3 regions of the Pseudomonas sp. S3_E10 genome follow, and region 3 is predicted to be linked to each of the others. Evidence: riboswitches for the same ligand, from Rfam matches in the RefSeq annotation. Region 3 holds a riboswitch; each other region holds the start of a gene.
The links. A riboswitch is a leader RNA that binds a small molecule or an ion and turns the genes downstream of it on or off. The one in region 3 is predicted to bind cobalamin.

Region 1: linked by a shared signal. The riboswitch ahead of AB4N98_RS21675 (ABC transporter substrate-binding protein) and the one ahead of cobO (cob(I)yrinic acid a,c-diamide adenosyltransferase) in region 3 are both predicted to bind cobalamin.
Region 2: linked by a shared signal. The riboswitch ahead of cobW (cobalamin biosynthesis protein CobW) and the one ahead of cobO (cob(I)yrinic acid a,c-diamide adenosyltransferase) in region 3 are both predicted to bind cobalamin.

What each region holds. Positions count from the first base shown of each region.
Region 1 covers NZ_CP162743.1:4,727,394-4,734,845, forward strand. Annotated here, with positions in the region: gene AB4N98_RS21660 (alpha/beta hydrolase) at 1-413, shown strand, start outside; gene AB4N98_RS21665 (ABC transporter ATP-binding protein) at 639-1,403, opposite strand; gene AB4N98_RS21670 (FecCD family ABC transporter permease) at 1,400-2,404, opposite strand; gene AB4N98_RS21675 (ABC transporter substrate-binding protein) at 2,401-3,411, opposite strand; cobalamin riboswitch at 3,527-3,720, opposite strand; gene AB4N98_RS21680 (M24 family metallopeptidase) at 3,781-4,644, shown strand; gene AB4N98_RS21685 (hypothetical protein) at 4,879-5,382, shown strand; gene AB4N98_RS21690 (hypothetical protein) at 5,413-5,889, shown strand; gene AB4N98_RS21695 (aldehyde dehydrogenase family protein) at 6,063-7,452, opposite strand, start outside.
Region 2 covers NZ_CP162743.1:5,367,020-5,374,471, forward strand. Annotated here, with positions in the region: gene AB4N98_RS24705 (cobalamin biosynthesis protein) at 1-359, opposite strand, end outside; gene AB4N98_RS24710 (CbtA family protein) at 356-1,060, opposite strand; gene AB4N98_RS24715 (CbtB domain-containing protein) at 1,072-1,260, opposite strand; cobalamin riboswitch at 1,358-1,562, opposite strand; cobalamin riboswitch at 1,605-1,803, shown strand; gene cobW (cobalamin biosynthesis protein CobW) at 1,898-2,959, shown strand; gene cobN (cobaltochelatase subunit CobN) at 2,963-6,730, shown strand; gene AB4N98_RS24730 (ATP-binding protein) at 6,730-7,452, shown strand, end outside.
Region 3 covers NZ_CP162743.1:4,430,951-4,438,402, reverse strand. Annotated here, with positions in the region: gene cbiB (adenosylcobinamide-phosphate synthase CbiB) at 1-313, opposite strand, end outside; gene bluB (5,6-dimethylbenzimidazole synthase) at 310-960, opposite strand; gene AB4N98_RS20370 (cobyrinate a,c-diamide synthase) at 957-2,285, opposite strand; gene cobO (cob(I)yrinic acid a,c-diamide adenosyltransferase) at 2,282-2,893, opposite strand; cobalamin riboswitch at 2,973-3,218, opposite strand; gene AB4N98_RS20360 (C40 family peptidase) at 3,316-3,855, opposite strand; gene AB4N98_RS20355 (C40 family peptidase) at 4,000-4,629, opposite strand; gene hda (DnaA regulatory inactivator Hda) at 4,839-5,543, opposite strand; gene AB4N98_RS20345 (AI-2E family transporter) at 5,747-6,820, opposite strand; gene AB4N98_RS20340 (DUF2066 domain-containing protein) at 6,860-7,452, opposite strand, start outside.

The sequences.
Region 1 (7,452 bases), 300 kb from region 3:
CAGAGTTGCTCAAACGGGTAAGCGGTGCGGTGTTGTATTACGGCGTTTACGATTTGACTGGCACACCGAGCGTGCGCCAGGCCGGGCCGAGCACGTTATTGCTGGACGGGCCGGGGATGGTCGAGGCGTTGCGCTTGCTCACGCCGGAATTAAGTGATGAACAGCGCAGGCAACCGCCGTTGTCGCCGTTGTATGGCGACTTTGAAGGTATGCCGCCAGCGTTGATGTTCGTGGGCGAGTTGGACCCGCTCAGGGACGACACGTTGCTCATTGCTGAACGATGGCCGCAGGCCGAGGCCCATCTGCTGCCGGAGTCGGCGCACGGGTTCATTCATTTTCCGGTGGCGATGGCGGATGGGGTGTTGGGGTATGGCCGAAGGTGGATCACGAAACGTATCAATGGCGAACAATAAAGCCGTTCGCCACAACGGCTGATCGGCATGATTTAAAAGGCTAGGCAGGCGGAAAGTCCTTATAGCACTTTGGCAGGTATCCCCAGATTCTCAGCACACATATCCACCCATTTTTCAGGCCGCCATTAGTGAAGTTTGGCCAGACGTGACGGTCGGCGGGCGCATGGTGGGCTGTTTGTTGTGGGTTTCCCAGCGCTGATCTTTGCTGCCCGACGGCATGGTCGCTCAGTTAGAGCGCAACCGCAGTATTTGCGCCCCATCAAACGGGTCCGTCAGGTAGTGCCCCTGCACGCCGAACGTGTCCTGCAGGCGTTGCGGTGTGAGTACATCCATCGGCTTGCCCAGCGCCACCAATCGCCCGCGATCCAGCACGGCCAACCGATCACAGGTCAGTGCCTGGTTGAGATCGTGCAGCGCAATCAATGTCGTCACCGGCAGCGCCTGGACACCTTTCAAAATCGCCAGTTGATGCTGGATATCCAGATGGTTGGTCGGCTCATCCAGCAACAGAATCTGTGGCCGTTGCGCCAGGGCACGGGCGATGTGCACGCGTTGGCGCTCGCCGCCGGAGAGGCTGCGCCAGGCGCGTTGGCTCAGATGGGTGGCGTCCACGTCGTGCAGGGCCTGGCGCACGATTGTGTCGTGGTCGTGTGACCATGGGCTCAGCGCCGACAGCCAGGGTGTGCGGCCCAGCGCCACGGCGTCGAACACGCGGATCGCGTCGTCGGTGTCGGCCTGCTGCTCCACCACCGCCAACTGTTGCGCGATGGTGCGGCGCGAGAGGTCGCCCAGGCGTTGGCCGCCCAGTCGCACCTCGCCGCTGGCGGGCGTACGCAAGCCCGCCAGCAGTTTGAGCAGGGTGGATTTGCCGGAACCGTTCGGGCCGACGATGCCCAAGGTTTCACCCAGGTTTACCTCCAGGTGAATCTCGCGCAGCAACTCGGCCTCGCGCACCTTGAAGCCCAGGCCCGTGCAACTGAGCACTGTCATCGGGCATTCCTCCGGCCGATCAGGATCAGCGCAAACACCGGCGCGCCGACCAGCGCCGTGACCACGCCCACCGGGATCACCTGGCCCTTGATCAAGGTGCGCGATAGCACATCGGCCGCGATCAGGAACAAGGCGCCGCCCAACGCACTGGCCGGCAGCAGTCGCGAGTGCCCGGTGCCGAGCAACAAGCGCACGGCGTGGGGGATCACCAGGCCGACAAAGCCAATGGAGCCGACAATCGACACCATCACCGCCGTGACCAGCGCGGCGCAGCCCACCAGCACAAACTGTACGCGGCGCACCGCAATGCCGAGGGACGCCGCCGAGTCGCTGCCGAAGGTAAACGCATCCAGCGCACGCCGGTGCCACAGGCACACGGCCAAGCCCGCCACGGCGACCGGCACCGCCAGCCACACCGACGGCCAGCGCACGCCGCTGAGGTTGCCGAGCAGCCAGAACAGGATGCCGCGCGCCTGTTCCGAGCTGGCGGACTTGGTGATCAGGAATGCGGTGAGCGCATTGAACAGCTGCGAGCCGGCGATGCCCGCGAGGATGATCTGCCCGGTGCCGCTCATGGAGCCACTGGCCCGCGCCAATAAAATCACCAGGGCGAATGCCGCCATGGCCCCGACAAACGCGCCGGCCGACAGCGAAACCAAGCCGCCGCCCACGCCCATCAACGCCACCAGCACCGCGCCGGTCGAGGCGCCGGCGCTGATGCCCAACAAGTACGGGTCGGCCAACGGGTTACGCAACAACGATTGCAGAATCACCCCGCAGGTGGCCAGCCCGGCGCCGCAGGCGGCGGCGACCAGGGTGCGCGTGAGGCGGTAGTTCCACACCACGCCTTCGTCGATGGGGTCCAGCAGGTAGCCGGCGTTCCACAGTTTATTGGCGAGCACCTGCAACACCACCTGCGGTTCGATGGCGGTTTCGCCGATGGCCACGCCGGCGAGGACGGCGGCCAGCAGCAGCGCGAGGGCGAGTAGGGTACGGATCATTTGGGCAGGTTGTAGCCGTCGATGGCCGCGGCCAGTTGTTCAAGGCCATCAAAGGTGCGCAGGCTTGCCTGCAGCGCCAGGGCATCGAGGATGATGATGCGGTTGTTTTTTACCGCGTCCATGTTGCGCGTGACCGGGTCGCTGCGCAGGAAGGCGAGTTTCTTTTCATGGTCGTCGGCGGGGTAGCGGCGGCGGTCCATGCGGGCGATCACCAGGAAGGTCGGGTTGGCTTTGGCGAGGGTCTCCCAGCCGACGGCGGGCCACTCTTCATCGGACTGCACCACGTTGTGCAAACCGAGGGTTTCCAACATGAATTCGGGAACGCCCTTGTGCCCGGCCACATAAGGGTCGCTGGCCATCTCGGCGCTGGAGAACCAGACCAGTGCGCTGGCGTGTTTCAAGCCCTTGCCTTGCGCGGTGGCGACGGATTTGGCCAGGCGCGCTTTGAGTTCGTCGTTCAGTTGTTGGCCGCGATCCTGCACGTCGAAGATCTGCGCCAGTTGGTGGATGCTTTTGTAGATCGTCTCGATGCGGAACGGCTCCAGCCGCGTGCCGTCGGCGCCGACCAGGTTGTCTTTGCCTTCACAGTCGGAGGGCAGCAGGTAGGTGGGGATTTGCAATTCATGGAACTGCTCGCGCGTGCCCACCACCCCTTGCGCGCCGACCACCCATTCCAGCTCGGCCGCCACCAGTTGCGGGCGCTTGGCGATCACCGCTTCAAAGCTCGGCTCGTTGTTGGCCAGGCGGTCGATGCCGTCGTTCTGCGCCTTGAACGGCGCCAACACGCTGTTGAACCACAGCGAGGTGCCGACCACTTTGTCACCCACGCCCAGGGCGTAGAGCATTTCGGTGGCGGCCTGGCCGATGGTCACGCTGCGCTCGGGGGCGTGCTGGAAGGTCACGGTGCTGCCGCAGTTTTCGACCGCCAGCGGGTAATGAGTGGGCGCCGCTTGGGCCAGGGCACACAAGCCCAGCCCGGCGATCAGGGCGGTAACGCGTGGCAGCATGGGGCAATCTCCGTGTGAACCGTACGTGCAGCAGGGGCGTTACGGCTCGGAAATACGCCCTCGAACGCTGCCGCTCGGGCAGGCGAGGATGTCCTTCCCGGACACCCCGCCGGTGAGTGATGTTGCTGGGCCGGCAGGTCTCCTGACTGATGCGTCGTCGCCTCGCTCCGGCCTTCCCGGACGGTGTCCAGTGGCATGAAGGAGCAGGCTCGGCATCTACAGTTGCGGGGGCAGTTTCGATTGGCGCCGCGTGCGGCGTTTCGAATTCCCTATTAGTCCCGTTTGGGAACCGGCGCGGTATGGTAGTCCATCTTGGGCGCTGGGTGGAGGTACAATTCGGGTCCGTCCATAACCAACCCAAGGAAGGCCATGTTGATACGTCTGGGAATAGTGCCACTGTTGTTTTGCATGAGCGCACACGCCGCTGACCCTGCGCTCGCCCGCTACACCGACGCGATCGGCGACAGGGCCCGCGCCATCGCCCAGTTGGATGACGCAACCATTCTTGCCGAGGAAGCCAAACTGGCGCCCATCGCCAGTGACCTGTTGCGCAAGGTCGCGCCGCTGATCCGCAAGGGCGGCACCGGCACTGCGGTCCAGGAATTTTTACTCGACCAGTACGCACAGCACGGCTGGCTGCCGATGATGTTCGGTTATCGCGGCTACCCGGCAGCGGTGGCGGTGTCGGTGAATAACCAGGTGAGCGCCGCGCCGCCCACCGATGTGCCGTTCCCGGACGCGGCGCTGGTAAAAGTGGAGTTGATCGCGGCATCGGCGCAGGCCCATGTTGCTCAGGTCTGGACGTTTGCCACACCCAATGCCACCCCGGCGCAACGCCAATTGCTGATGACTGCGCGCCGTGCGCTGGCCAACGGAGTCGCCCACGTTCAGGGCGGCGAGCGGCTGGCCAATGTGGGGGCGGCGATACAACAGGAACTGGACGCGGGCCATGCCGTCGCGGTGCGTGAGTTTGCGGGCTATGCCATGGGGCAGGCGCGCATACAAAAGCCGCAAGTGCTCGGTTACAAGGTCGAGGGTGACAGCCCGTTGATGCAACCCGGGCAAGTGCTCAACGTGTATGTGATCGCCAAGGCGGGCACCGTTGGTGTGAGGTATCAGCCACCGGACTTTTGGAGCCTGCTCTCCACGGACGGTGCCGACGGCGTGATGTTGTCGGCGATGGTCGAGGTGACGGCAGATGGGCACCGGCTGCTTAGCCGGATGCTGGATTGATGCGCTGTACCGCCCTGCGAATGCTTGGGCGATGGGGTGATACGCAGTGATGGCTCAATGATATTATTTGCCGCGCCCTTTCGATTCGCCTTTGTTCATGGAGAACTTATGTCTTTTCGCAACGTCCTTGTCCTGACCCGGCTTTGCACCTTGTTACTGCTGGGTGGTTGCGCCCAGTCAGTGTCGTCACCCCCACCTGCTGCGCCAGTGCCGCTTGAACCGTTAGGACAGGTTTTGCCCTCGAACCCTTCAAGGCTGGGCTGGATCGACCAGATCATTGATCAAGACCCCGTCGTCACTTCTGCGCGCAAGCCCGTACTCCAACCGGCTCCGGATAACGACGCGCGCATTGCCAAATTGCGTAAACAAGACGGTGGCGTGCTGCCCGAGGGCTATTGGGCGCTCTACAAGCAGAACCTGGAAGCCATGCAGTACGACTTGAACCACCAGCATGACGCGGCCCGTGCCGAATACGTAAACACCTACCGCGATGAGTTGAGTCGTTTGAACGACGTGACACTGCAAACCATGGCCACCGCGCCCCAGGCACTGGATGCCCACACCCGCAGCCAGTTAAACGCACGCCTGACTGACCGCACCGCGGCCTATATCACAACCAGCAATCAGTCGTTCCGGGCGGCCACGGACGCCCACATTAACCGCATGGCCTTGATGGATCGCCAATACGATGTCTGCGCACGCCACCCGGATTGCTGGGATGCACCAGTCAAGCACTAGCCTCGATACGTCATACACAGGGAGTGAGTCATGAATGCTGATCAATGGATTGTTTTGTTCGAGCGGGCCTTTCGTGAAATGGGCGATAAACTCGAACAGGTGTTGCAACTGAACAGTTGCCGCGAGCACTGGATTCAGGCCGAAATCAGCTTGTATGCCTGGTTCAAGAATGAGATCAGCCTCTGGACCGATTTGCCGATTGGCGAGCGGCGCAAAGCCGACCTGTATGCCCTGGACGACAGTGGCTCAACGAGCATGGTTGCTGAAATCAAGTGTCTGGGCGACATATCCCAAGCCAAGTGCCTGGAGGGCAATTGGTCAGTGAGGGCTGATGTTGAGCGGTTGCGCTCATTCGAATGCCCGGTCCGGTTGTTTGTGCTGGTGATTGCCAAAGGTGAGCGCGAGACCAACACCGGACGACGCCTTCGCGGGGATGAGTGGGTAGATGGGCGTGACTGCGTCAACGTAGACCTGGGGTTTGCCTTGATCCGCCTGTGGGCGCTTTGACGCAGCTGCTTTCCCTTCGGGCATGCGACTGGCTTACTGCGCGAGCAACGGCTGGAAGCAAGTAAGGGCATGCTGCAAAAGCAGTGGGGGAAGTGACGGTCGATTGGTCGAAAAGCACCGCAGGTCAAAGGTGGGAGCAAGCCCGCTCCCACAGTTGACGGGTGTTGCCTGTTTTATTTGCGATCCCGCCACACCGTCTGTGCATTGCAGAACTCGCGCACACCAAAGTGCGACAGCTCGCGGCCGAACCCGCTCTTTTTCACGCCACCAAACGCCACGCGTGGGTCGGAGACGCTGAAGGCGTTGACGAAGATCCCGCCGGTTTCCAACTGATTGGCAATATCCCGCGCCTTGGCCGCGTCAGTGGTGAAGATGCTGGCGGTGAGGCCGAACTCGCTGTCGTTGGCCAGCGCCACCGCGTGGTCAGCGTCGCGGGCGGTGATGATCGAGGCCACCGGCCCGAACAGCTCCTGTTTGAACGAGGTCATCTGGTCGGTGACGTCTGCCAGTACGGTCGGTTCGTAATAGTTACCGGCCCCTGCGACTTTATTGCCGCCCAATAACAATGTGGCGCCTTCTTGCAGAGTGGCCTGGACCTGGCCGTGCAACTCGTCCCGCAGGTCGAAGCGGGCCATCGGGCCGACGTAGGTGTCGGCTGAGGTCGGGTCGCCCATCACCATGGCGCGGCTGGCCTCGACGAATTTGGCGGTGAAGGCTTCGACCACACCGGCCTCAATGATCAGGCGCTTGGCGGCGGCGCAAACTTGGCCGCTGTTTTGGAAGCGGCCAATCAGCGCGGCCTGTACGGCGGCGTCGAGGTCGGCATCGTTGAGCACGATGAACGGGTCGGAGCCGCCCAGTTCCAGCACGCATTTTTTCAGCGCCGCGCCCGCCTGGGAGCCGATGGCGATGCCGGCACGCACGCTGCCGGTGAGGGTGACGGCAGCGATGCGCGGGTCGGCGATGGCGCTGGACACACCCTCGGTGGTCACGTTGATCACTTCAAACAGGCCTTCGATAAAACCGGCTTTCTGGAAGGCTTGCTGGATCAGGTAGGCGCTGCCCATCACGTTCGGCGCGTGTTTGAGCACGTAGGTATTGCCGGCGAGCAGGGTCGGCACGGCGCCGCGCAGTACTTGCCATACCGGGAAGTTCCACGGCATCACGGCGAGGATCGGGCCCAGCGGGCGGTATTCGATGTGGGCAGTGCCGTTGTCCACCAGGGTCGGCTCCGGCTCAAGCATGGCCGGGCCTTGGGCGGCGTACCATTCACTCAGTTGCGCGCATTTTTCGATTTCGGCACGGGCCTGGGCAATGGGCTTGCCCATTTCCAGGGTGATCATCTGTGCCATGGTTTCGGCTTGACCGCGCAGCGCGGTCGCCAGGCCCAGCAGCAGTTCGGCGCGTTGGCTCACCGGTGTACGGCGCCAGGTGCGGAAGACACCCGTGGCGCGGTTGAGCGCTGTGTCCAATTGAGAGGCGGTCTCGTACGGGTAGCTGCCGACCGTTTCGCCGTTGGCGGGGTTGATCGACAGGGCGTGGGTCTGGGAGGAAATCGCGTTC
Region 2 (7,452 bases), 940 kb from region 3:
GCGGTTTTCCGGCGGGTGATCAACAAGCGGGCAGGGCCGCCGCAGAGCTGTTCGGCCAGGGCCAGGGCGGCGCTTTCGGCGATGCCGTAACAGCCGGTATGGGCGAAGGCAACTGCGGATTTATGGCTCAGCCGCGCTTCATAAACGGCCAGTTGCCCGGCGCTGAAGCACCGCAAGGGCAGGTCGAGCCATCGGGCCAGGGCGAGTAGCCCCGGCTCGTTTTGTTTACGGTCGATGCTGGCCAGTGCCATGACACGGTGACGCTCGACGCCGCCCTCGGCGAGGGCCGCATCAAACAGGCCCAACAGGGTGGCTGCATCACAACCGCGCTGGCAGCCCAGGCCGACCACGTAGGTCATGCCGAGTAGCGATCATCGCGGTTGCGACGGAACAGCCAGGCGCTGATCAGGCCCAGGGCCAGCCAGAACGCCATATTGGTCAGCTGCGAGGCGATCTTGAACTGCGCCTCCAGGGCTTGCGGCGCGAGCATTGAATGCACTAGCGGCTGCGGCGCGCCGAGTATGTGCGGCACCGCGAGGATGGCTGCGCCCAGCACTTTGAGCAGCCCATTGCGGCCGAAAACGATCAGCGCAATACCGGCGGCGGTGGAGGCGGCGGTGCCGATCCACCATGCCTGGCGTAGCGCCAAGTCAGCGGCGGCAGTGCCCGGCAACTCCGGTGGCAGGCCGAGGGTTGGCGCCAGCACAAAGGTCGCGTAACCCGCCAAGCCCCACAGCAGGCCTTGGGCGGTGCGAGTCGGCGTGCGCAAGGTGTAAAGGCCAGCCAGCATCAGCGCAAAACCGACGGCTACCACCAGGTTGGCGCCCGTGGTCGAGAGCACGCGCTGCCAGCCGTCTTCCGGCTCCCAGGCTTCGGCGTCATGGGTGTGCGCGGCAGCGCCGGCGGCGTGCTCATGCACAACCTCTGTGGCGGCCGGGGCTTTTTCAAAGGTTTCCGCCTGCAGAATCAGCGGGGCAACCCAGAAGCTTTGCAGCAGGGTCAGCAGCAGGGCGGCCAACAGGCCGCTGAACCCTGCGGTTTGCGCAATACGCTTGATCATGTCGGCAGGTCTCAATGGCACGGGAACGCGGCGCTGTGGCGGGTATCGTGGGCAGCGTTGTGCACCGCCTCAATGTGCGAGAAACCGGCGAAATACACCAGGCACGCACCGAGGATCGACGCGCCGATAGCGGCGCTCAGGCGTTGGCTCAGGGTGGAGGTGCTGCTGGCGGTGTGCGAGGTGCTGCTGATGATCGACATGGCGCGTCCCTTTCAGGTGTCAGGGTGAAACGAGCGCATGAAAACCCCGCGAGCCAGGCCCACAGGGTTCTGAACAGCGCCCGCCCACCGCGGGTTTGTTATCTGAAGTTTTCGGGCCGGTCTCCGGGCTTGCGAGGGACACTGGGTCTATAAAGCATCGCCTTCCCATGCCGTACAGGCACAGTGGATCTGACGCTTCGCTCGCTTACCGTTGCGGGGGCAGCACCGGACTTGCCATACGGATATGAAGTACCGGTTTCCCGTTTCACCCTGTGAAGGGCACCCGAAACAAGGCTTGTAGGAAAGCATGCAGAGCGGCGGTAGTCAAATTGACCGAGCCCCTGTAGCCTTGCACCCTTCGAGGTTCTTCGGCCCAGGCCGAAGCTAAGAAGGGAACGCGGTTCAAGCCGCGGCTGCCCCCGCAACTGTGAAGGGTTTACCGACTGCCATGCCACTGCCGATCAGGCGGGAAGGCGCAGCCGGCGCCGGTCGTACGGCCCGCAAGCCCCAAGCCAGGAGACCTGCCTCGCAACCGATTTTCCAATTCAACCGGGCGGGGTGATCCGGTGACGAAATCCGCTGCTGCGCGCTGTCGCAGGGCCAATCGTCCCGTATGCCCGCCCCAAAAGGGCATCCGATGAAAACACTGGCCAAACTTCCCGTCACCATCGTTACCGGCTTCCTCGGCTCGGGCAAAACCACCTTGCTGCGCCATATGCTCGACAACGCCCAGGGCCGTCGTATCGCGGTGATCGTCAACGAATTCGGCGAGCTGGGTATCGACGGTGAAATCCTCAAGCAGTGCTCCATCGGTTGCACCGAAGAAGAAGCCAACGGCCGTGTCTACGAATTGGCCAACGGCTGCCTGTGCTGCACGGTGCAGGAAGAGTTCTTCCCGGTGATGCGCGAACTGGTGGCCCGTCGTGGCGACCTCGACCATATCCTCATCGAAACCTCGGGCCTGGCCCTGCCAAAACCGCTGGTGCAAGCGTTCCAGTGGCCGGAAATCCGCAGCGCCTGCACGGTTGACGCGGTGATCACCGTGGTCGACAGCCCGGCCGTGGCCGCCGGCACCTTTGCCGCGTTCCCGGACCAGGTCGACGCCCAGCGCAAACTCGACCCGAACCTGGACCACGAGTCGCCGCTGCACGAGCTGTTCGCCGACCAACTGGCCAGCGCCGACTTGGTCATCCTCAACAAGTGCGACCTGATCAGCCCTGAAGACCTGGCCCGCGTGCGCCTGGAAGTCGCCGAAGAGCTGCCGCCGGCCGTCAAGGTCATTGAAGCGAGCAGCGGTCGCCTGCCGCTCGACGTGCTGATCGGCCTGGGTGCCGGCTCCGAGGAGCACATCGATGGTCGCCACAGCCATCACGATCACCACCATGAAGGCGAAGACGATCACGACCACGATGCGTTTGATTCGATCTCCATCGACCTGCCGCAAGCCGACGAAGCGCTGCTGCTCGACGCCCTGACCCAACTGGTGGTGCAACACGGCATCCTGCGCATCAAAGGGTTCGCCGCGATCCCCAACAAGCCGATGCGCCTGCTGATCCAGGGCGTGGGCACGCGTTTTGACAAGCATTTCGACCGCGCCTGGGGCGCAGACGAAGCGCGCATTACGCGCCTGGTGCTGATCGGCCAGGAGCTGGATGCCGCCGCCCTTGAAGCGCAATTGCGCGCCGCGCTCAGCGCTTAACCCATGCACCTGCTCAGGACTCAGCCCGGTGGTTTCGTCGCGGACGACAATATTGCCGACCTTGGTCAAACCCCCGCCGAACTGGTGATCCTGTGTAGCGGCGATTCGAGCCTGGCGCTGCTGGCCGAAGCGGCGCAGCAACTGCCCGAGGATTACCCCAGCCTGCGCCTGGCCAACCCGATGCAGGTGCAGAACCACGCCTCGGTCGACCTCTACGTTGACGAAGTGCTGCGCCACGCCAAGGTCATCCTGATTTCGTTGCATGGCGGCATCGCTTATTGGCGTTACGGCATCGAACGTCTGGTGGCGTTGGCCGAGCGCGGCGTCACGCTGATCCTGGTGCCGGGCGATGATCGTCCCGACCCCGAACTCAGTGGTCTCAGCACGGTCAACGCCGAGCAACGCGAGCGCCTGTGGCAATTTCTGCGTCAGGGCGGCTTGGGCAATGCGCTGGATTTCTATCGCTGCCTGGCCAGCGGTTATCTGGGCCGTGATTACCCGTGGGCCGAGCCGCAACCCCTGGCGCGCACCGCGATCTATCACCCGCGTAAAGCCAACGCCCGGCTCAATGACTGGCAGGCCGATTGGCATGCCGAACGGCCCGTGGTCGCGGTGTTGTTCTACCGTTCGCATTTGCAGGCGGCGAATACCGGTTTTATCGACGTGTTCTGCCAACGCTTGCAGGTGGCGGGCCTGAACCCGTTGCCGATGGCGGTGGCCAGCCTGAAAGAGCCCGGTTGCCTGACGGTGGTCGAGGACCTGCTGGACGAGGTCGGCGCGGCGCTGATTCTCAATACCACCGGCTTTGCTCAATCAAGCCCCGAAGCTCCGCACCTGCGCCCGTTTCGCCGCAATATCCCGGTGATCCAGGCCATTTGCGCCCAAGACAACAGGCCCGGCTGGCAGGCCAGCGAACAGGGCCTGGGCCCGCGCGATTTGGCCATGCACATCGCTTTGCCGGAGCTGGATGGGCGCATCATCAGCCGCCCCATCAGCTTCAAAGACCTGGCCTGGCGCAGCGAGCGCAGCCAGTCTGACGTGGTGTGCTACCGCGCAGCGCCCGAGCGCATGGATTTTGTCGCCGAACTGGCACGGCGCTGGGTCGAGTTGGCGCGGGTACCGAATGCAGACAAGCGCATCGCGCTGATCCTTGCCAATTACCCGACCCGCGACGGGCGCATCGGCAACGGTGTGGGCCTGGACACCCCGGCGGCGGCGCTGAATATCCTGCGGGCGCTGCAAGCCGAAGGGTATTCGCTGCCGGATGCATTGCCGGACAGCGGCACGGCATTGATCCATGAGCTGCTCGGTGGCGTCACCAATGATCTGGACAGCCTTGACCTGCGCCCTTGCCATCAAAGCCTGGGCCTGGATGACTACGAGGCGATGTTCCTGCGCTTGCCCGAGGCCAATCGCCAGGCCGTGCTGGAGCGCTGGGGTACGCCCCACAACGACCCGATGTTTCGGGATGGCCGCCTGATGATTGCCGGGCTGCGCCTGGGCCTGACTTTTGTCGGCATTCAACCGGCGCGGGGTTACCAGGTGGATGCCAGTGCGGTGTACCACGACCCGGACCTGGTGCCGCCGCATGGTTACCTGGCGTTCTATTTTTGGTTGCGCCACACCTACGGCGCCCATGGCGTGATTCACGTGGGCAAGCACGGTAACCTCGAGTGGCTGCCGGGCAAGGGCGTGGGCTTGTCGGAAAACTGCTGGCCCGACGTGCTGCTGGGGCCGCTGCCGAATATCTACCCGTTTATCGTCAACGATCCGGGCGAGGGCGCCCAGGCCAAGCGGCGCACCCAGGCGGTGATCATCGACCACCTGATGCCGCCGCTGACCCGCGCCGAAACCTATGGCCCGCTGCGTAACCTGGAGCTGTTGGCGGACGAGTACTACGAAGCTCAATTGCTCGACCCGCGCCGCGCCCGTGAGCTGCAAAAAGACATTCTCAAGCTGGTGCGCGAAACCCGTATCGACCAGGAGCTTGAACTGGACGGCGACGCCGATGCCGATGCCGCCATCTGGCTGCCGCGCCTGGACACCTACCTGTGTGACTTGAAGGAGTCGCAGATCCGCGACGGCCTGCATATCTTTGGCGAGTCGCCCCAAGGCCGTCTGCGCATTGATACCTTGCTGGCCTTGCTGCGTATTCCCCGTGGGGATGGCCGTGGCCCGCAATCGAGCGTGCTGCGGGTGTTGGCCAAGGCGTTCGAGCTGGGCTTCGACCCGCTGGACTGCGCCCTGGCCGAGCCCTGGACCGGACGCCGCCCGGGCGTGTTGCAAAAGATCGATACGCAACTGTGGCGTACCGCCGGTGATACTCGCGAGCGCCTGGAGTTGTACGCCGCGCGCTTGATCGAACAGGCGCTGGAAGGCCCGGTGGAGCAGTTGCAAGCGCCCGGTTGGGAGGATGTGAACGCGGTGATCGAAAGCCTGCGCAGCGTCGTGGCCCCGCGCCTGGATGCCTGCGGCCCCGCCGAAATGCGCGGCCTGCTGGACGCCCTGGGTGGTCGTTTCGTACCCGCGGGGCCGAGCGGCGCGCCGAGTCGCGGGCGCCTGGATGTACTGCCCACGGGGCGCAATTTTTTCACGGTCGACGTGCGCAACCTGCCCACCACCACGGCATGGCGTATCGGTTTTCAGTCGGCCAACCTGGTTCTTGAGCGGCACTTGCAGGATCACGGCGACCACCTGCGCCAACTCGGCCTGTCGGTGTGGGGCACAGCCACCATGCGTACCGGCGGCGACGATATCGCTCAGGCCATGGCGCTGATGGGCGTGCGTCCGGTCTGGGCCACGGGCAGCCAGCGAGTGGACGACTTTGAAATCCTGCCGATCAGCCTGCTCGACCGCCCGCGTGTCGATGTGACGCTGCGCGTGTCCGGGTTTTTCCGCGATGCGTTCGCCAACCTGATCCGCCTGTTCGATGCGGCGGTGCAAGCGGTGGCTGCCCTGGATGAACCAGATGACATGAACCCGTTGGCCGCCAAGGTGCGCAGCGAGCGCGAAGCCTTGCGTTTGTCGGGCCTGGACGAAGACGCGGCCGCGAAACAGGCCGGCTGGCGTATTTTCGGCGCCAAGCCCGGTGCCTATGGCGCGGGCGTGCAAGGGGCGATTGACGGCCGCCTGTGGCAAAGCCGCGAGGATCTGGCCGAGGTCTATCTGAACTGGGGCGGTTACGCTTACGGTGGTTCCGATGAGGGCACCGCCGCCCGTGGGCAATTTGCCCAACGCCTGAGCCAGGTGCAGGCTGTGCTGCAAAATCAGGACAACCGCGAGCATGACCTGCTCGACTCCAACGATTACTACCAATTCCAGGGCGGCATGCTCGCCGCCGTGGAGACCCTGAGCGGCGACAAGGCCGCCAGCTACCATGGCGACCATAGCCAGCCGGACCTGCCGAAGATCCGCACCTTGAAGGAAGAGCTGAACCGGGTGATCCGTTCCCGCGCGGCGAACCCCAAGTGGATCGACGGCGTGAAGCGCCATGGTTATAAAGGCGCCTTCGAGATGGCGGCGACGGTGGACAACCTGTTCGCCTTCGATGCCACTACCGCGCTGATCGACGATCATCAATACGCCTTGCTCGCCGACGCCTACCTGCTCGACCCGGATACCCGGGCGTTTGTGCAACAGCACAACCCTGCGGCACTGCGCGACATGACCGAACGCATGCTCGAAGCCCAGCAGCGCGGCCTGTGGCAGGAGCCGGGGGCGTACCGTGAGGCCTTGGAAAACCTGTTGCTGGATATAGAAGAAGACAGCTGATGACTGACATTCCCCATTTTCCGCTGTCCGCCGTGGTCGGCGCCGATGACCTGAAGCTGGCGCTGTGCCTGACTGCCATCGACCCGAAGATCGGCGGTGTGCTGATCGAAGGACCGCGCGGCATGGCCAAGTCGACCCTGGCCCGTGGGCTGGCCGACCTGTTGGCCAGCGGCCAGTTCGTGACATTGCCCTTGGGCGCCACCGAGGAGCGCCTGGTGGGCACCCTTGATCTCGACGCGGCACTCGGCGAAGGCCGCGCACAGTTTTCCCCCGGTGTATTGGCCAAGGCCGATGGCGGCGTGTTGTATGTCGATGAGGTCAACTTGCTGGCTGATCACCTGGTCGACCTGCTGCTGGATGTCGCTGCCAGCGGCACCAACCTGATCGAGCGTGACGGTATTTCCCACCGGCACGCGGCGCGCTTTGTGCTGATCGGCACCATGAACCCGGAGGAGGGTGAGTTGCGCCCGCAACTGCTCGACCGCTTCGGTTTCAATGTGGCGCTGGGCGGGCAGACGTTGCCGGCCGAGCGCGGGCAAATTATCCGCCGTCGCCTGGATTTCGACAGCGACCCGGTGGCGTTCTGCGCGCAGTGGGCCGCGCCGCAGGCAGCCTTGCGTGAACGGTGCACGGCCGCGCGGGCACGCTTGGGCGGCATCGCGATGGACGACCAGGCCCTGGCGCGGATTACCGAGCGCTGCTTTGCCGCCGGTGTCGATGGG
Region 3 (7,452 bases):
GCAACGCCTGGGCGACAGGCAGTACATGTTCACCCAGGCTGCGCATGCCGAGGGCACAGTACAGCGCCAGAATCTCCAGCGCCCACCCGATATAGGGCGCCCACGACAGCGCGGTGGCCAGCAGCGTCAACGGCACCACGGCGATAAACCATGCCGTCACGCCATGGCTGCGCCAGCCACGGCCACCGCTATTGAAGCGTTGCTCGATGCGCCCGGCAAAATTGCCGAACGCCACCAGCGGATGCCGACGCCTGGGTTCACCCAGCAGCGCATCCAACGCCACCCCGGCGACACACAGCAAGGCCACACTCATTGACTCGCTCCCCACGTATTCTCATACAACATGTCTTTCAGCGGCCGCGGTTCGGCCCAGCCTTCGAGCTGCAACATCGGTGCCGGATAGAATTCGGCCACCGGCCCCAGGCACAGCACGGCCAGGGGTTTGGCGCCGGGCGGCAGGCCCAGCAGATCGGCCAGGGCCTGGGGGTCGAACAACGATACCCAGCCCATGCCCAGCCCTTCGACACGGGCAGCCAGCCATAGATTCTGGATCGCACAGGACAGCGAAGCCATGTCCATTTCCGGCAAGGTACGGCGGCCGAAAATGTGCCGCTCGCGATCATCCATCAACGCCGCCACCAGTACTTCAGCGCAGTCGTGAATGCCTTCGACCTTGAGCTTCATGAATTCATCGGAACGTTCGCCCAGGGCTTGGGCGGTGCGCACGCGCTCTTCTTCGACCACTTGCTGGATTTGCCCACGCAGGTGGCGGTCGCTGATGCGGATAAAACGCCACGGCTGCATCAAACCCACACTGGGTGCCTGATGCGCGGCCTGGAGCAGGCGATGAAGCAATTCGGGAGCCACCGTACCGCCGCTGAAGTGGCGCATGTCGCGGCGCTCGGCGATGGCGCGGTAGACGGCGTCGCGGTCGGCCGGGGCAAATGCGTTGTCGGTCATGGCCCTATCGAGGGCAAGCCCCCTCCCACATTGGGTGCAAACAAGGCGGCGACCGCTGATGGGTTCGATGGGAAATAAAAGTGCACATAAGAGGCTGTCATCCGCCCCTGTCGGTAAACCGCCTCGGCACCGCGCCCACCGTTAGGGCTCAGGCCACGGGCAATCGGCTGGCACTCGGTGCTGGTCAGGGAATGGTGATACGTGTGCCCGCGCAACACGCCTTCCGGCAATTCGACGCTTTGCAGGGCCAGGGCCGCGAGTTTCTTTTGCATCACCGCATCGCCCGGTAAAAGGCCGAGCAGTTCGGCACGGTTGCCGTCGACGTCGGTGAGCGAGTCCAGCAGGTAGAGCATGCCGCCGCATTCGGCGAGCAACGGCTTGCCGGCGGCGTGGTGGGCGCGGATGGCAGCGAGCATCGGGGTATTTTCCGACAGCGCCTGGTGGTGCAGTTCCGGGTAACCACCGGGCAGATAGAGGCTGTCGGCGTCGGGCAGTGCGTGATCATGGATCGGCGAAAAGAAGCTCAACTGAGCCCCCATCGCTCGCAGCAGGTCGAGGCTGGCGCCGTAGGTGAACGCGAAGGCTTCGTCACGGGCGACGGCGATGCGCACGCCCTTGAGCAATGGCTCCGCCTCGATCACCTGCGGTGCGGCGAAGGCCACCGGCGGCGGCAGCGCGACTTCGCAACTACCGCCCAGGGCTTGGGCGGCGGCGTCCAGGCGCATATCGAGATCATTCAATTCGCTGGCCTGCACCAGCCCCAGGTGACGACTGGGCAGCTCGATACCGGTCTCACGTGACAACGCGCCGTACCAGCGCAGGCCTTCGGTGAGGCTGCCTTCGAGCAACTGCGCATGGCGCAGCGTGCCGACGCGGTTGGCCAGTACCCCGGCAAACGGCAGGTCCGGCTGATAGCGCGCCAGGCCCAATGCCAGCGCGCCAAAGGTCTGGGCCATGGCGGTGCCGTCGATCACGCCCAACACCGGCACGCCGAAGTGCCGCGCCAGGTCGGCGCTGGACGGCGTGCCGTCGAACAGGCCCATCACGCCCTCGATCAGGATCAGGTCCGCCTCCCCCGCCGCTTCCCACAACAAGCGGCGACTTTCCTGCTCGCCCACCATCCACATGTCCAATTGATAAACCGGCGCACCGCTGGCGCGCTCATGGATCATCGGGTCCAGAAAGTCCGGGCCGCATTTGAACACGCGCACGTTGCGCCCCAGGTTACGATGCAAACGGGCGAGCGCGGCGGTGACGGTGGTTTTGCCCTGGCCGGACGCCGGAGCGGCGATCAATACAGCCGGGCAATGACGGGGCGGGTTCACAGTTCGACGCCCTTCTGTGCCTTGATACCGGCCTGGAACGCATGCTTGAGCATGCCCATTTCAGTGACGGTGTCGCCCATTTCGATCAACTCGGGCTTGGCGCCACGGCCGGTGACGACCACGTGTTGCATCGGTGGGCGGGCTTGCAGGTCGCTCAGAACATGATCGAGGTCGAGGTAGCCATGCTTGAGGGCAATATTGAGCTCATCCAGCACCACCAGGCCAATGGACGGGTCTTGCAGTAATTGGCGCGACACGGCCCAGGCGGCTTCGGCGGCGGCAATATCGCGCTGCCGGTCCTGGGTTTCCCAAGTGAAGCCTTCGCCCATCACGTGAAAGCGCACTTGCTCGGGGAAACGGCGGAAAAACAATTCTTCGCCGGTACTGTTACGCCCCTTGATGAACTGCACCACGCCGCACTGCATGCCATGGCCCATGGCGCGGGCGAGCATGCCGAATGCCGAGCTGCTCTTGCCTTTGCCATTACCGGTGAGCACCAATAGCAAGCCGCATTCATTGGGTGAATTGGCGATGCGCTCGTCGATCACGGCTTTTTTGCGCAGCATGCGTGCCAGGTGGCGTTCATCGCGGTCGGGGGTATCGGTCATGGCAGCTCTCCGTTGGGGCTGAACAAAAACGGCGGGCAGGGAAAAGAAAAAACAGACAGCCAAGCATCGCCCACCGTGATGCTGTTGGATGATCCTGGCCGGTCTCCGGGCTCATGAGTGGCGTTCTGAAGCGAACAGGCCGACGCTGCGCCTTCCCATATCGCGAGCGATACAGTGGCTCAATGCAGGGTCTTGACTCATTTACCGTTGCGGGGGCAGCGCCGGAATTGCGGCGGCGCTGTGTATAAGCGCGCTCACTCACCGGTTTCCCTGTTTCACTCTGTCGACCCACGGGTCACAGAGCACCTGGAACAAGCGGCGAAGGTTAGTGGGTTGGAGGGCTAGCTGCAAGCGTCAAGCCTAAAGCTACAAGCAGGCATTGCGCCGTCTTGCAGCTTTAAGCGTGCAACGTGGCATTGATTCTAAGGATTACGCGCCAGATTGCCCGGCAATACGCGCTTGGCACTCAGGTAAGCATTCTGCCAATACGCTTTGGACAGGGTGTCCAGTTTCACCGTGCCACCGGTTTGCGGCGCATGGACAAAGCGACCTTCACCCACGTAGATCCCAGCATGGCTGACCTGCGAGCCACCACCGGTGGCGAAGAACAATAGGTCGCCGGTTTGCAGGTTCTGCTCGCTCACATCCTGGGCGCGCATCACGATCAGCTCGCGCGTGGTGCGTGGCAGGGAAATGCCGGCGGCGTCGCGGTAGACGAAGCCGATCAGGCCGCTGCAATCAAAACCGGAGTCCGGCGTGTTACCGCCCCAGCGATAAGGCGTGCCGACCAGGCCCAGCGCACGAAAGAGCACGTCTTCGGCAGCAGGCGAAAAGTTCTGGGTGGAATAATTGAACACCGGCTTGGGCTTGACCGCGATGGGCGCGGGCGGCGGTGTGCGGCTGGCGCAGGCGCTGAGAAGCGCGGCGCAAACAATTAGAATCAGGCGGGCCGAGGTCGACATGTGCAGAACAATCCTGGTCTGGATGCGGCTTTCGCTGCCGAACGCTGAAAACCAGAACGCGCAAGCAAAGCTCGCGCGAACGGGTTACAACAATATCCAGGGATTCTAGCGCTTACGCGTCAAACTTCAAGTATCACTTTAAGTTTACTTACTGGCGGTAACCGTAGTCGGGGCCATGGCGAGTGCGCGCTTGGCTTCGATGAAGGTTTTGCTCCAGTAGCTGTCACCCAGGCTGTCGACTCGCACACCGCCACTGCGACGGCTGCTGGAGTGGATAAACTGGTTGTCACCCAAGTAGATACCGGCGTGACTGACACGACCACGGCCTGCCGTACTGAAGAAAAGCAGATCACCGGGCTTGAGGTTGTTGCGTGCGACCAACGGTGCTTTCACGTTGATCATTTCGCGCGTGGAGCGTGGCAGGTTCATGCCGGCTTCTTCGCGAAACAGATAGCCGATAAAACCGCTGCAATCGAAACCGGCTTCGGAGGTACCGCCGAAACGGTAACGGGTACCGATCAGGGACATGCCGCGTTCTAGGATGCTGTCGGCCAGAACTGGAAGCTGGTAAGGCTTGTTGCCGGAGAAATCGGCCAGTTCTTTCTCGGTTGCCAGCTCTTCTTCATAAACGGAAGCAGACTGCGCAGCGACGAATTTTGCCTGGGACTGTTGTTGAGGCTTCTGCTGCTCTGCCACTTGTTGAGGGTGGGAGGCGCAACCAAACAACAGGGTAACGAGTGCGAGAGGCACGAGGGGTGCGAAGCGATTTAGCATGGGCACGACCGTGGCTGATGTGTAAAGAAGCCGAGACTATGCCCTCTATCACATCGATTTGCAAATTCAATCGTGCGCTATGTGACTTCGCGATTGGACCGTGACATCTAAGCCCTGATTCCAATTAATGACGTAAATGCGTAGCCCGCCGGGCTCAGACGTAGGTTTTCTGGCGCCTGAAAAGTGCCGAATCGTGACAAATCAACGTGTTACCAACCCAACGTCTCTTTGAGAAAAGGGATCGTCAATTTTCGTTGCGCCTGCAAAGAGGCCTGATCGAGCTGCTCAAGCAAATCGAACAAGGCGCTCATGCTGCGGGTACCGCGGGTGAGGATAAAGTGCCCCACTTCGTCGGTGAGGTGCAGGCCACGACGGGATGCACGCAATTGCAGGGCGCGCAGCTTGTCTTCGTCGGACAGGGGGCGCATCTGGAAGATCAGCGCCAGGGTCAGGCGTGACTTGAGGTCGGCCAACTTGACCGGCAATTCCCGAGGCGACGTGGCGGCGGCAATCAGCAAGCGCCGGCCGCTGTCACGCAAGCGATTGAATAAATGGAACAGCGCCTCTTCCCAATCCGCCTTGCCGGCGATCACCTGCAGGTCATCCAGGCACACCAGTTCGTACTGTTCAAGGTTGTCGAAGATGCCGATGCCGCGATCCATCAGCTCAGCCAACGGCAGGTATACCGCCGGCTCACCCATTTGCTCGAAGCGCAGGCAGGCGGCCTGCAACAGGTGGGTACGCCCCACGCCATGCTTGCCCCACAGATAGATCAGGCTTTCAGTCCACCCGGCGTCGGCTTCGCAGAGCCGCTCGACATAGCCGAGTGCAGCGGCATTGGCGCCTGGGTAGTAATTGATAAAGGTGGCGTCATCACGCAGACGCACACCTAAGGGCAGCTGAATCGGTTTCATGCTGACTGAACGGCTCCCATCGAACCGTTAGTGGCCTCTGTGTAAAGTTTGCAAAGTTTATACCCGTGAAGCCGGGCGCACAATGCAGCAGACCACAAGCAAAATCAAAGGTTTGCGTTAACTTGCCGGTTTTTTGCGGTTTGTTTGACGGCACAGGGCCATAAACGCCAAACCCGGCCGAAGCCGGGTTTGTGACGCCGCGATTACAACTCGGGGTCTTCGACGCCCGTGTACACCTCGGAATCCTTGTACAAATCATGTACATGGCGCACCAGCACCATAATCACCGCCGCCACCGGCAGCGCCAGGAGGATGCCCGTAAAGCCAAACAGCTCGCCGCCCGCCAGGATCGCAAAGATCACCGCCACGGGGTGCAGGCCGATTCGATCGCCCACCAGCAATGGGGTGAGCACCATGCCTTCCAGGGCCTGGCCGACCATGAATACCGCAACAATGCCCAGCATCGGGTAAAGGTCACCGCCAAACTGGAACAGCCCGGCCACCAGCGCCGCACCGATACCAATCACAAACCCCATGTACGGCACGATGGCGGCCAAGCCCGCGATCAGGCCGATCAACAGGCCCAGCTCCAAGCCTATCGCCATCAAGCCGGCGGCGTAGATGATCCCCAGTGCCAGCATCACCAGCAACTGCCCGCGCACGAACGCCCCGAGCACTTCATGACACTCACCGGCCAGGGCGACGATGCGCTCCTCGCGGTTGCGCGGCAGCAGGCTGCGGATCTTGGCCATCATCACATCCCAATCGCGCAGCAAATAGAACGCTACCACCGGGATCAGCACCAGGTTGGTCAGCCAGCCGATCAATGCCAGGCTGGAGGCGGTGGCCTGGCTGAGGATCACACCCACGATATCGGTGGTCTGGCCCATATGTTCGCTGATCGCCGCCTTGACCTTGTCGAACTTCCAGAAGCCGTCCGACAGCCCGAGCTTGGCCTGGGCCCACGGCATCGCCGTGTGTTGCAACCAGTCGAGCATCTGTGGCGCCAGTTCATAGAGGCGGAACAATTGCTTGGCCAACATCGGCACCAGCACCAATACCAACGCGGTGATGATCAGGGTAAACAGCGCGAACACCGCGACAACCCCCAAGGTCCGCGACAGCCCGGCCTTCTCCAGGCGATCCACCACGGGATCGAACAGATAGGCGAGCAGCAACGCAACCAGGAACGGCGTCAGGATCGAATGCAGCAAGAACACAAAAACGCACAGCAGGACAATCCCGCCAAGCCACACCCAACGACGCGTATCCGCCATACACCACTCCATGCTTCTATCTATATAAGGAAGAACTGTTTACCAACGAAACCGCAGTTGCGCCTGAGGCTCAGGTGCGGCGGGCGGTTGCGCGCCTGGCGCTAACGGTTGCGGCGCAGGCTCGCCCGCGGGAATTTCCTGCAACTTGGCCAGGCTCAACTGGGTGCGCAACTGATCGGCGCTGCCATTGACGCGATACACGATGCGATCGCCCTCCACCCGCAGCGGCTGGCCACCAAACGGCTCAAGCAAATGCCCCAGCGCCGCATAGCGTTCCAGGGTCATGCCCTGCACTTGCAGCAATTGTTCGGTGCTCACGCCCGGCTTGACCGCAAAACGCGGCGCCAGCTTTTGGCTGATCGCCAGCATCACCGCGTCGGCCACGGCGCCGGTATCGGCACCTTGGGCGGTGCCCTGCTCGCTCTTGTCACCCAGCCACAGGCGCCATTTGGCTTGCCATTGGTTGCCTTCCTGGCGCGCATGCACCGCCAGCAAGGCGTCGGCACCGTAACGTTCGGAAGCGGCGCGCAAGGGGGTGGCATCGGCGCTTTCCAGGTTCGGCGCGGTGGCCACGACCTGCTCGTCCAGATCCCCCAGGGGCAGGCGCAGCGGCAAACCGCGATGTTGTGCCG